DNA from 2 places in the Weissella soli genome. Region 2 is predicted to be linked to the other one. Evidence: a T-box and tRNA genes for the amino acid it is inferred to sense, from the RefSeq annotation. Region 2 holds a T-box; the other holds one or more tRNA genes.

Region 1 (6,999 bases), 640 kb from region 2:
CACCCCTTTTGATACCAACAATCACTCAGTTCTTTCAAGCAACCCGCTCGGCCTCCACTTTCGCCAATGGTTTGCTATTTTATCCAATTTCCTATTACTTAACTTTCGGCGATCAACTGATAAACGTCAGCACCGCACCGCAATTTTGGTTCAACGGTGGTTTGCTGGCCCTGAGTATCGTCGCACTGGTTCATTATGTCACTCAATTGCCGCACAAGTGGCATTTAGTGTTACCAACCCTTCTATTATTACTACCAACGGGTGCTGCGGTGTTTAATGGCTTTTCCGCGCCGTCCAATCGCTGGACGATGCTAGCCATTTTCCCAGTGGCACTATTAACGGGGAAGATGCTCGATGCATTGAGCGCGCTCCAGAACCGTACGCTACTGGTGGCTGGTGGCATCGGCGTATTTGGCTACCTTGGGCTCCTCTTGGGTAATGGCTTCTCACTGAATAACTCCTCAAACCTCATCTACGGTTTATATTTCATAACCATTTTATTGTTGGCAACGCGGCTATCCGAACGACAACGGCGCCTGATTGTGTCTGTTATATCTGTTATCAGCCTATTGGTGTTGTTTAATCATACGCATGCAAACGATTTGAAGGCGACGAAATCAGAATTAATTAGTAGTGCAAATTTGAAGGCAATCACTAAGCAAATTCATATGCTCACCGCCCTCACTGATCGTTCCATGCGGACGCTCGTGAGTGGCAATTTATTGTCGAACTTAAACACTGATGATGCCTCTTCTAATTTGCCAAATGCGCTCAAACTAAATAGTGTTGGCAGTTACTGGTCACTACAACCAGTGAGCACTTCGAATGCGCTGCGTTTAGTAGCCACGCAAACTAGCACCCCTAATGATGCGATTAACACCCTTGACAATCGTAATGTCCTTTCAAATGTGCTAGGTATCAAGACACGGATTGATACCCTTGGGGCGCCACAACCGGCTTCGTACATCAACAAAAATGGCCTAAACATCGCAAACTATACGAGTTATGTCTCGGCCAACAGTTACCCCTTGTTCACCTTACCTAAGTATCAGGTTTCGCTGGCTAATTACCGTAAGTTATCAGCCACGCAACGTGAAGCAACGTTGGCCGATAGTGTGGTTACCAGTAAGCCTTCAAAGCAACGTTCGGCATTCGCCAAACAGGTGAGTGCCGTCGCAGTGGCTACTGACAGTACCGGCAAGTGGCAAGACAAAATTCATTATCGGTATGCCACGCATGCCTCAACCTTACCCGATGGTTTCTATATTAAGTTGGCCAAGGCTCAAAAACAGACTGAGTTACATTTAGAACTAACCAATATCAAGTACGTGCCCTATTCATTCAGACGACAAAAGCAACAAGCGCTGGCTGATTATCGCTTCACGCAAAACCAAACCTTAGCCAATCCGCAAAGCACCGTTAATAATCAGTTCAATCCACATGCGTATACGTATACCTGGCTTAAACAACATGCGGTCAACGCTTTTGATCAAAATACTGGTTATACAATGACAACAACCTATGGAACTAATGAAAATACGGTGACCCAAACGAGTCAAAGTAATTTATCCTTTTATCAAAAACGTGATCACCTGACCATTAATTTAGGGACGGCCCAAACAATTAAGCTGGCCGACCTGGTCGCACTGAACTTTAGTCAACCTGGGACATATTCGTTTGATATTTCTGTCCAGGCTATTCCAGTTGGCGCTAGTTTTGATAAAGTTGCTCAAACCGCCATCGCGACTGCGCCAAAATCAGTGCAGCTTAAAAAGGATGCCATCACTGGTAACGTCACGGTTAAAAAGTCACGTATTTTAGCAAGCTCAATTCCCTACAACCACGGTTGGCACTCTAAAACCAATCAATTAGTTGAGATCGATGATGGTTTCTTGGGTATTAAATTGCATCGCGGTACCAATCAGATTAAGGTCACCTACACATCACCGAATGTCTATTTAGGCCTATGGAGCGCTGTCATCGGTGCAGTCATCCTGATTAGTTTCATATTTTGGCAATACAAGTCACAGCACAAGCATTAATATCGTAAAATGAACAACGGCCAAGTAGTATAGCTACTTGGCCGTTGTTTATTTTACGATGTGTCGTTATCAATTTGTGGGCTTAATGAAAAAAGATGTCAGTCGCTACATCTCTGCCAGCTCAAACCATGCAACCATCGGTAACCATTCATTGGTGCTCTTTGAAAAAACTTGAAAATCAGTGACGTTATAAACTGTCTTACGCGCTTCGTCATCAAGCGGTGACCAATATGTATCATCAGCGCGACGAATTACATCCCAGTATGGCAGGGTGTAAGTTGTCCCTGATGCATCACGAACTTCAAAACCTGGTTGAATATTAAATGTTTTTTCACCCACTAATGGACTCACCCCTAAATTATTAATTAAGTCCACAAATGTTTCACCAGAAATCTGTTCATATTTATTTTTCATGACATACCCCTCTAGGACTATTATACTTGAATTACGATCAGAACTCACATCAAACTAGCAACTCAGCGTAGTTTTTTCCAATAAAAAAAGATGTAACAATTAAGCTACATCTTCCATATATCGGGACGACAGGATTCGAACCTGCGACCCCCTGGTCCCAAACCAGGTGCTCTACCAAGCTGAGCTACGTCCCGAAAATTTAATTTACAAAACAAAAAGCTCAAAATTGAGCTTCATGTTTGCAATGCCGTCGGTGGGGGTCGAACCCACACTCCCTTGCGGGAACGGGATTTTGAGTCCCGCGCGTCTGCCAATTCCGCCACAACGGCATCATATTAATCAATATGAAATGGACGTTACAGGGATCGAACCTGTGACCCCCTGCTTGTAAGGCAGGTGCTCTCCCAGCTGAGCTAAACGTCCATAAATGCATCGCGACGTCCTATCCTCGCAGGAAGCGATCCTCCAACTACTTTCGGCGCTACTGAGCTTAACTGCTGTGTTCGGTATGGGAACAGGTGTGACCTCAGTGCCATCATCACGACACGGTATTTAATTAGTGAGAGTTTAGTTCTCTCAAAACTGAATCATATCTCTGTAAATTACATTGAACTTTGAAACCACGTTATCTGTTACTACTTGGTTAAGTCCTCGAACCATTAGTACTAGTCCGCTCCATGCTTCGCAGCACTTCCACTTCTAGCCTATCTACCTCATCATCTATAAGGGGTCTTACTTCATTTCTGAATGGGAAATCTCATCTCGAGGCGAGTTTCACACTTAGATGCTTTCAGCGTTTATCTCATCCGTACATAGCTACTCAGCGATGCTCCTGGCGGAACAACTGATACACCAGAGGTACGTCCACCCCGGTCCTCTCGTACTAAGGGCAGCTCCTCTCAAATTTCCTACGCCCGCGACGGATAGGGACCGAACTGTCTCACGACGTTCTGAACCCAGCTCGCGTACCGCTTTAATGGGCGAACAGCCCAACCCTTGGGACCGACTACAGCCCCAGGATGCGATGAGCCGACATCGAGGTGCCAAACCTCCCCGTCGATGTGGACTCTTGGGGGAGATGAGCCTGTTATCCCCAGGGTAGCTTTTGTCCGTTGAGCGATGGCCCTTCCATGCGGAACCACCGGATCACTAAGTCCTACTTTCGTACCTGCTCGACTGGTAAGTCTCACAGTCAAGCTCGCTTGTGCCTTTACACTCTGCGAATGATTTCCAACCATTCTGAGCGAACCTTTGAGCGCCTCCGTTACTTTTTAGGAGGCGACCGCCCCAGTCAAACTGCCTGCCAGACACTGTCTTCCACCACGCTGAGTGGTGTGAGTTAGAGTGATCATACAACGAGGGTAGTATCCCACCATTGCCTCCATCGAAACTAGCGTTCCGACTTCTACGGCTCCTACCTATCCTGTACAAGCTGCACAAGCACTCAATATCAAGCTACAGTAAAGCTCCATGGGGTCTTTCCGTCCTGTCGCGGGTAACCCGCATCTTCACGGGTATTTAAATTTCACCGAGTCTCTCGTTGAGACAGTGCCCAGATCGTTACGCCTTTCGTGCGGGTCGGAACTTACCCGACAAGGAATTTCGCTACCTTAGGACCGTTATAGTTACGGCCGCCGTTTACTGGGGCTTCAATTCGTACCTTCGCCGAAGCTAAGCACTCCTTTTAACCTTCCAGCACCGGGCAGGCGTCAGCCCCTATACGTCATCTTACGATTTTGCAGAAACCTGTGTTTTTGATAAACAGTCGCCTGGGCCTATTCACTGCGGCTCAGCTTGCGCTGAGCACCCCTTCTCCCGAAGTTACGGGGTCATTTTGCCGAGTTCCTTAACGAGAGTTCACTCGCACACCTTAGGATGCTCTCCTCGACTACCTGTGTCGGTTTGCGGTACGGGCAGGTAAATACTAACTAGAAGCTTTTCTTGGCAGCGTGACATCACAGACTTCCCTACTTTATTTCGGTCCCCATCATCACTTGTCCTATGAGGAATAAGCATTTAACTACTTCCAAGACTTATGATTTAGCCCAGCATTTCCAGCCGCTGGGTTCTGTTAGCCTTCTGCGTCCCTCCATCGTTCAAACATATTCACCTGGTACAGGAATCTCAACCTGTTATCCATCGACTACGCCTCTCGGCCTCGCCTTAGGTCCCGACTAACCCTGGGAGGACGAGCCTTCCCCAGGAAACCTTAGTCATACGGTGGACAGGATTCTCACCTGTCTTTCGCTACTCATACCGGCATTCTCACTTGTAAGCGCTCCACCAGTCCTCACGGTCTGACTTCATCGCCCTTACAACGCTCTCCTATCGCGCCACTTACGTGGCACCCGCAGTTTCGGTAGTGTGTTTAGCCCCGGTACATTTTCGGCGCAGAATCACTCGACTAGTGAGCTATTACGCACTCTTTAAATGATGGCTGCTTCTGAGCCAACATCCTAGTTGTCTGTGCAACTCCACATCCTTTTCCACTTAACACACATTTAGGGACCTTAACTGGCGGTCTGGGCTGTTCCCCTTTCGACAATGGATCTTATCACTCACTGTCTGACTCCCGGACATACGTCATTGGCATTCGGAGTTTATCTTAATTTGGTAACCCGAGATGGGCCCCGCACCAAAACAGTGCTCTACCTCCAAGACGCTACATTCCGAGGCTAGCCCTAAAGCTATTTCGGAGAGAACCAGCTATCTCCAAGTTCGATTGGAATTTCACCGCTACCCACACCTCATCCTAGCATTTTTCAACATGCACAGGTTCGGGCCTCCAGTGCGTCTTACCACACCTTCACCCTGGACATGGGTAGGTCACCTGGTTTCGGGTCTACAACCACATACTATCTCGCCTATTTCAGACTCGCTTTCGCTTCGGCTCCGGTCTTTCCACCTTAACCTCGCATGGGATCGTAACTCGCCGGTTCATTCTACAAAAGGCACGCTATCACCCATTAACGGGCTCTAACTTCTTGTAGGCACATGGTTTCAGGAACTTTTTCACTCCCCTTCCGGGGTGCTTTTCACCTTTCCCTCACGGTACTGGTTCACTATCGGTCACTAGGTAGTATTTAGCCTTGGGAGATGGTCCTCCCAGATTCCGACCGGATTTCACGTGTCCGGCCGTACTCAGGATCCTGTACGGGAGATGGCTTGCTTTCGTTTACGGGGCTATCACCCTGTTTCGCGTGGCTTCCCAACCACTTCAACTAACAAACCATTTTGTAACTCCACAACGACAGTCCTACAACCCCAAGATGCAAGCATCTTGGTTTGGGCTCTTCCCGTTTCGCTCGCCGCTACTCAGGGAATCGATTTTTCTTTCTACTCCTGTTGCTAATGAGATGTTTCAGTTCACAACGTCTACCTTCAAACAGCCTATGTATTCAACTGCTGATAACTTGCATAACAAGTTGGGTTCCCCCATTCGGAAATCCCCGGATCAAAGCTTACTTACAGCTCCCCGAGGCATATCGGTGTTAGTCCCGTCCTTCATCGGCTCCTAGTGCCAAGGCATCCACCATGCGCCCTTAATAACTTAACCTATCAGCTTACGCTGATGATTCAAGTTCGAGTATGTGACCATAAAGGTCACTTGCGATTATTACTAATTAAAGTAATGAACTTGTTTTAAAACTCAAAAAAAATAACGCGGTGTATTTCTCGGTTCAATTTAATTTAAATTGAAATTTAAAAATTTACATTAATATGATTCAGTTTTCAAAGAACTAATAAGTGGTCCACTCACGTGGGCCAATGGAGAATATCGGGATCGAACCGATGACCCCCTGCTTGCAAAGCAGGTGCTCTCCCAGCTGAGCTAATTCCCCATGGGATAATATATTGTGAGTGTAAGACACTCAAAACTGAATAACGTTTCAACGCTGTGTAGGTTTCCGATTTTCCTTAGAAAGGAGGTGATCCAGCCGCAGGTTCTCCTACGGCTACCTTGTTACGACTTCACCCTAATCATCTGTCCCACCTTAGGCGGCTGGCTCCTATAAAGGTTACCCCACCGACTTTGGGTGTTACAAACTCTCATGGTGTGACGGGCGGTGTGTACAAGACCCGGGAACGTATTCACCGCGGCGTGCTGATCCGCGATTACTAGCGATTCCGACTTCGTGTAGGCGAGTTGCAGCCTACAGTCCGAACTGAGACATACTTTAAGAGATTAGCGCACCCTCGCGGGTTGGCGACTCGTTGTATATGCCATTGTAGCACGTGTGTAGCCCAGGTCATAAGGGGCATGATGATTTGACGTCATCCCCGCCTTCCTCCGGTTTGTCACCGGCAGTCTCGCTAGAGTGCCCAACTGAATGCTGGCAACTAACAATAAGGGTTGCGCTCGTTGCGGGACTTAACCCAACATCTCACGACACGAGCTGACGACAACCATGCACCACCTGTCACTTTGTCCCCGAAGGGAAAGCTCCATCTCTGGAGTGGTCAAAGGATGTCAAGACCTGGTAAGGTTCTTCGCGTTGCTTCGAATTAAACCACATGCTCCACCGCTTGTGCGGGTCCCCGT
Region 2 (6,999 bases):
GACCTTAACGGCTGGAATGGCATATCTCCTAGGCACTCCTTTGGCAGAATCACGAGCCCGGGGTGGGTTGGGAAATACCTCAACCTCAATTTTGGAAACGCATGATGGTCAGACATTTGTTGAAATTATCCGTAATGATGTTTCCTATTTAGACATTACCAGTGATTCAAGTAACACGATTTAAGAAGAGGCATAAGCATGACAGAACAAACGGGACTACAAACGGATATGCAAAAATTAGTGGCTGCGATTGAAGCCACACCACAAAATTGGCCCGCGTATGTTGATTTGGTTAACGTTTTAATCGTGTCTGAAAATTATCTCGAGGCGGAAGAACTTGGGCTCAAGAGTTTGGGGATTTTTGCAGATAATTTCGCGGCTGTACAGCAGTTGAATTATGCTGTTGGGAATCTGTATTATGCCGTCGGTGCATACGACAAGGCAAACGAATTCTTTGGTAAAATTGCCGATGCAACCTTGCTGCATGATGCCACGATGATGCAGGCCCAAGCTTTTTACGCTAAAAATGACTTTAAGCAGGCCTTAGTCTTTGCCCTGACTGGTGTTGAACAGGTCGCAGACGATGAGGCCGCGATTATTTTACTGGGAAACATTTGGTTGGGCCTGCAAGATTTGACACAAGCAGCTGCCGCATTTGAAAAGGCCCTGGCACTTAATTCAAAGAGCTTTGATGCCAACTTTGGTCGCGGTTTAGTACAGACAGTGCATGGCGAGCCAGGTAATCACTGGTTAGCAACCGCACAGGCCATTGATGGTGACAGATACCAAAACCAAGCCCAACGATTGGACGAGATCGCACAACTATTAGCAGGTTCAAAGAATGAATGATGAAATTGACTTGTTCGGTGATTCTTCCGCCAAGGCGCACGAGACACCAACAATGGAGGCGCAAGTACAGAACATCGTCTTTGCGGCAAATGATAATTTTTATAAAGTGTTAGCGGTGAAAATCGATAAACAAAACTTTGAGTATGATGAAAAAGAAATTACGGTGACCGGTAGTTTTGGGGATGTCCAGATCGGCTCGAGTTATGAGTTTCAAGGGGTCCTTAAAAACCACCCTAAGTTTGGTGAGCAGTTTCAAGCAACTAATTACAAGCGGTTAGCAGCTAGCACGAATTCGGGGGTCGTCAAATATTTGGCGAGTGACAAGTTCGAAGGGGTTGGCGAAAAAACAGCTGAAAAAATTGTCGCTGAATTAGGCGTTGACGCGATCGACATCATTTTAAATCGACCAGACGTGTTAGGTGACATTGGTTTGAAACCGGCCCAACAAACAACGATTATCGAACAACTTAAAGCTTCAGATGGCATGGAACGGGCAATCGTCGCGTTGAACGACTATGGCTTTGGTGCCTCAATTGCGGCGGCCATCTATGCAAAATATGGGTTAGAGACCTTACATGTATTGCAAGACAATCCATACCAACTCGTTTTAGATATTGAAGGGGTGTCATTTGCCAGAATAGATCGGTTAGCCGCGCAACGTGAAATGGATCCGTTGGATGAGCGTCGCATTAAAGCCGGGGTCGTGGCGGCGATTAACGCAGCTACCTTTGAAAAGGGTGATACCTATCTGCTCGTCGATGAGTTATTAGGCGAGGCGCAACAACTCTTGCAACGTACGCGAAATATTGTTGTGGATATGGCGTTAATTAAAACGGCAGTCCTGGCGCTCACCAAAGAAAACGTGATTGTTGCAGAAGGCGAACGCATCTTTGTCTACACAATTTATGCGGCCGAGGTCGAAATTGCACAAAATATGTTAGCGTTAAATCAAAGTGCAGGGCTGTTTAAACGGGAAGCCGCCGCTAAGGCCCTAGCAGAAGTGGAGGCCGCCAACCCCTTTGAATATGATCCTTTGCAAAAAGATGCGATGTTGGCTGCTTTGACCAATAAGCTATTTATCTTGACGGGCGGGCCTGGTACCGGAAAAACAACCATCATCAATGGTGTTGTTGAAGCGTATGAAAAGCTTTTGGTAAATGATGGCACCAAGGCAGATGACCTCGATAAGATGATTAATCTGGCGGCACCAACTGGGCGGGCAGCTAAGCGTTTATCAGAATCAACTGGTAAACAAGCTAGTACCATTCACCGTTTGTTAGGCATCAATGGGCGTGAAGCAATTAGTAATGCTGAACCTACGACCTTAGAAGGGCAATTATTGATTATTGACGAGATGTCGATGGTTGACACGGAACTCTTTGCGACGGTGGTAAGATCAGCACCCAAAAATATGCAAATTATTTTAGTAGGTGATAAGGATCAATTACCATCAGTGGGACCCGGTCGTGTGTTCTATGATTTGCTCGCCTCGGGGATGTTGAATTTTCGGGAATTGGAAACGATTCATCGCCAAGGTAAAGGTTCAACTATTATTGAATTGGCTAGTGCTGTGAAAGAAGGTACGGTGCCCGCTGATTTGTTGGAGCGCAAGCCTGACCGATCATTTTTCCCAGTTCATATGGCACAAGTCGCACCATATATCGAAAAGGTGGTTAAAAGTTGGATTGCGCGCGGTAAGAGCGTCCGGGACATGCAAATTTTGGCTCCCATGTATCGGACAGCAGCGGGCGTCAATCGTTTAAATCTACTCGGACAGAGTTTATTTAATCCACTGAAACCAGGTGCCCGTGAGATCAAATGGCGCGAAGGTGAGTTTGAATTTGGCTTCCGCGTTGGTGACAAGGTGATGCAAAAAACGAATGATCCTGAAAATAACGTGTTTAATGGTGATATCGGCTATATCAAAACGATCATGCTTGCCAAAGATAAAGAAAACGCCGAAAAAGCTGACTATATGGAAGTTGAGTTCGATGCAGGTATGGTGTGTTACATGCGCCCCGATTTCATTAATATCACGCTCGCCTATGCAACAACTATTCATAAGGCACAGGGTGGTGAATATGCCTTAGTGATTATGCCACTCGTGATGCAATTTGGTCGGATGCTACAACGAAACTTGCTCTATACCGGATTAACGCGTGCCAGCGAATCGCTCGTACTGTTGGGTGAACCAGCGGCCTTTGCAAAGGCCATTGAAACAGAGGGGGGGGACCGCCGGACGACCCTACAACAACGTTTAGCAGAGGCGATTGACGGTGTCATGCCAAAGATACCGACGCAAATTAAGCGTGACCAATTGAATCATGCGGCCGAGACGGTTGCTGAAACGCTCAAGCATGCCACGGCTAAGCCGGCTGCAACAAAAACGGCTGCACCGGAGATGGCCGTCGCTGATGCGGATCCAGACACGTTGACAATTGCCAGTATCATGGAAGGACGCTTTGATCCCAATATCGGTATGGGTGACTTGACGCCGTACGACTTCTTAGAAAAGGCTTGATGTTTTAGCTTAAAAACCGTAAAATGAGTCTTATAGCAATGCATTAGAGAGTAGTTGTGACGAGTTGTTGAGCGAGTTTGTAGTTGGTGAAAGACAGACCAAATCGTCATGATGAAGGTAGCTGATGGGCTATATTGATGAAACATATTTAGAGTAGTCAATATCGTTTTCCGCGTTAAGGAGCAATGAGATTAGGATCGTATGGTCCTAAAATCAGGTGGTACCGCGTATATGAACGCCCTGATGATGTGTTACAACATCGTCAGGGCTTTTTTGGCGGTAAAAATGACTGAAGAATATCAAATTGGAGGATGTATCATGCGTGAAGTTGATATGCCAGGAAAGTACGACTCAGCGAGTGTCGAAGCGGGTCGTTATGACAAATGGGTACAAGAAAAACGGTTTAAGCCATCAGGAAATGATAAGGCCCGCCCTTATTCAATCGTGATTCCACCACCAAATGTGACGGGTAAGTTGCACTTGGGCCATGCTTGGGACACCACTTTGCAAGACATGTTGATTCGTCAAAAGCGGATGCAAGGTTTTGATACCTTGTGGTTGCCCGGCATGGATCACGCGGGTATCGCGACACAAGCGAAGGTTGAACAACGTTTGGCGGAACAAGGACTTTCACGTTACGATCTCGGTCGTGAAAAGTTCATCGATCAAGTGTGGGACTGGAAGAACGAATATGCTTCAACGATCAAGCAACAATGGGGTAAGCTAGGCCTATCATTGGATTATGATCGTGAGCGTTTTACGCTTGACGAGGGTCTATCAACTGCTGTGCGCAAGGTCTTTGTGACACTGTATAACAAGGGCTTAATCTATCGTGGTGAGTACATCATTAATTGGGATCCAAAGGCCCGGACCGCTTTGTCTGATATCGAGGTTATTCACCAAGATGACGAAGGGGCTTTCTACCATGTGAAGTATCCCTTTGTTGATGCCAATGATAGCTATGATGGCAAGAACTATATTGAAATTGCAACGACTCGTCCTGAAACCATGTTTGGGGATGTTGCAGTAGCTGTGCATCCATCTGACGAACGCTACAAAGATCTAGTTGGAAAGAAGGTTTTGGTACCACTAGTGGGCCGTGAAATTCCGATTATTGCCGATGAATATGTTGATCCAGAGTTTGGTTCAGGCATGGTTAAGATTACGCCTGCGCATGATCCTAATGACTTTTTAGTTGGTAATCGGCATGATTTGGAACGCATCAACACGATGAATGATGACGCTTCAATGAATGAAAATGCTGGTAAGTATAACGGTATGGATCGTTTTGAGGCACGTAAGGCAATCGTTGCGGATCTTGAAGCAGCCGGCTGGATGTTACACATTGAACCAATCGTGCATTCCGTTGGCCACTCAGAACGAACAGGTGTTCAGGTTGAATCACGACTTTCGACACAATGGTTCGTTAAAATGAAGCCATTGGCTGAACAAGCATTGGCTATGCAAGCATCTGATGATCGCGTTGATTTCTACCCACCACGTTTTGAAGGAACCTTCACACGATGGATGGAAGATATTCATGATTGGGTTATCTCACGTCAATTATGGTGGGGTCACCAAATCCCAGCATGGTATAACAAGCAAACTGGGGCGATGTACGTTGGTGAAGAAGCGCCAGAAGACATTGAAAACTGGGAACAAGATCCGGATGTTTTGGACACGTGGTTCTCATCAGCTCTTTGGCCATTTTCAACGATGGGTTGGCCTGATGAAGACTCAGCAGACTTTAAGCGTTATTTCCCAACGAATACGTTGGTCACGGGTTATGACATTATCTTTTTCTGGGTTGCCCGGATGATGTTCCAGTCAAAGGAATTTACTGGTCGCCGGCCATTTAATAACGTTTTGATTCATGGTTTGATTCGTGATGAGCAGGGTCGTAAGATGTCAAAGTCCCTAGGTAATGGTATCGACCCAATGGATGTCATTGAGAAGTATGGCGCTGACGCATTGCGTTGGTTTTTGACGAATGGATCAACGCCAGGGCAAGACCTGAATTTCTCATACGCCAAGATGGATGCTTCATGGAACTTCATTAATAAGATCTGGAATGCGTCACGTTACGTCATTATGAATCTGAATGAAGATACGAAGGCAGAATTGCCAGCCTATGACACCTTGACTTTGGCAGACAAGTGGATTTTGTCACGCTTGAATGACACGATTGCCAAGGTAACGAAGAATTTCGAAAAGTTTGAATTTGGTGAGGCCGACCGTGCTTTGTACAACTTTATCTGGAATGATTTCGCTGACTGGTACATCGAGATGACCAAGGAAACCTTGAATGGCGATAACGAAGCAGCTAAGGATGCCGTCCAACACGTGTTAGCCTATGTCTTGGATCAAACATTGCGTCTGCTACACCCAATCTTGCCATTCGTGACTGAAGCGATCTGGTTGGAATTGCCGGTGCATGCGGGCGAGACTTTGGTCGATGCAGCCTATCCTGAGGTACACGCTGAGTTGACTAATGACACGGCTGAGGCTGATTTCGCTAGCTTAGTGGCATTAATTACGTCAATTCGTACGATTCGTAATGAAGCGAATGCACCGATGTCAACGAAAATTGACGTTTTGGTAAAGACTGAAGATGCTAATTTGAAGCGTATCTTTGAAGAAAATGCTGACTACATCAATCGCTTTGTACACCCAAAGGAGTTGCAAATTGCGGCTGATATCGAAGCACCCAAGCTATCAATGTCAGCGGTGATTTCAGGAGCAGAAATCTTCGTGCCATTGGAAGAACTGATTGATTTGGATGAAGAGATTGCCCGCCTTGAGGGTGAATTGAAGAAGTTTACTGGTGAAGTTAAACGTGGTGCAGGTAAGTTAGGAAACGCTAAGTTTGTGAATAATGCACCGGAAGCTGTCGTTGCTGAAGAACGTGAAAAGTTAGCTGATTGGCAGACTAAGTTGGCTGCGACTGAAGCGCGCTTAGCCGATTTGAAGGCTGCAAAATAAATTTATCACCGGAATCGTCATTGTCTAGGTAGACAATGACGATTTTTTGGTAGGTAAAATGTTAAAATAGGGGATATCAAATGCAACTAATCACAACATTACCGAAACGATTCGGATTAAGGCGAGGCATTTTATGACGTTGGAAATTAATCAAGTATCCAAAAAATTTGGTACAAAAGTAGCGGTCAGCGAGTTAAGCATGACTGTGAAAGCGGGCGAAATTATGGGTTTGATTGGCCAAAATGGTGCTGGGAAAACAACCACCTTTCGGATGATCTTGGATTTTATTCAACCAGATAGTGGGCAAATAACTTGGAATGGGCGATTAATTGGACCGACCATGCAAAAACGCATTGGTTTTTTGCCTGAGGAACGAGGGCTTTATCAGAAGTGGACTGTTGAGGAACAAATTCTTTATTTTGCAGAATTACATGGAATGAAACGCGCAGACGTTCGGGTGCAGTTACAGAATTGGATGCAACGGTTAGAGGTAGTTGGCAAAGTCACTGATAAAGTACAGAGTCTTTCAAAGGGCAATGCCCAGAAAATTCAATTTATTGCGACGTTGATTCACGAACCAGAATTTTTAATATTAGATGAACCTTTTACAGGATTGGACCCAGTGAATACGCAGGTTTTGATGAGTG

The links. A T-box is a leader RNA that pairs with one kind of tRNA and senses whether it is charged. The one in region 2 lies ahead of WSWS_RS04920 (valine--tRNA ligase), so its partner is inferred to be a tRNA-Val.
Region 1: it has a tRNA-Val gene. The T-box ahead of WSWS_RS04920 (valine--tRNA ligase) is inferred to sense a tRNA for this amino acid. The anticodon was not compared.

The regions. Positions count from the first base shown of each region.
Region 1 is NZ_CP017326.1:385,622-392,620, reverse strand. Features, by position in the region: gene WSWS_RS01875 (YfhO family protein) at 1-2,042, shown strand, start outside; gene WSWS_RS01870 (hypothetical protein) at 2,148-2,456, opposite strand; tRNA gene WSWS_RS01865 (tRNA-Pro) at 2,577-2,650, opposite strand; tRNA gene WSWS_RS01860 (tRNA-Leu) at 2,702-2,785, opposite strand; tRNA gene WSWS_RS01855 (tRNA-Val) at 2,807-2,879, opposite strand; rRNA gene rrf (5S ribosomal RNA) at 2,886-3,002, opposite strand; rRNA gene WSWS_RS01845 (23S ribosomal RNA) at 3,096-6,012, opposite strand; tRNA gene WSWS_RS01840 (tRNA-Ala) at 6,226-6,298, opposite strand; rRNA gene WSWS_RS01835 (16S ribosomal RNA) at 6,379-6,999, opposite strand, start outside.
Region 2 is NZ_CP017326.1:1,026,072-1,033,070, reverse strand. Features, by position in the region: gene WSWS_RS04935 (histidine phosphatase family protein) at 1-184, shown strand, start outside; gene WSWS_RS04930 (tetratricopeptide repeat protein) at 199-849, shown strand; gene recD2 (SF1B family DNA helicase RecD2) at 842-3,370, shown strand; T-box leader at 3,400-3,616, shown strand; gene WSWS_RS04920 (valine--tRNA ligase) at 3,689-6,352, shown strand; gene WSWS_RS04915 (ABC transporter ATP-binding protein) at 6,486-6,999, shown strand, end outside.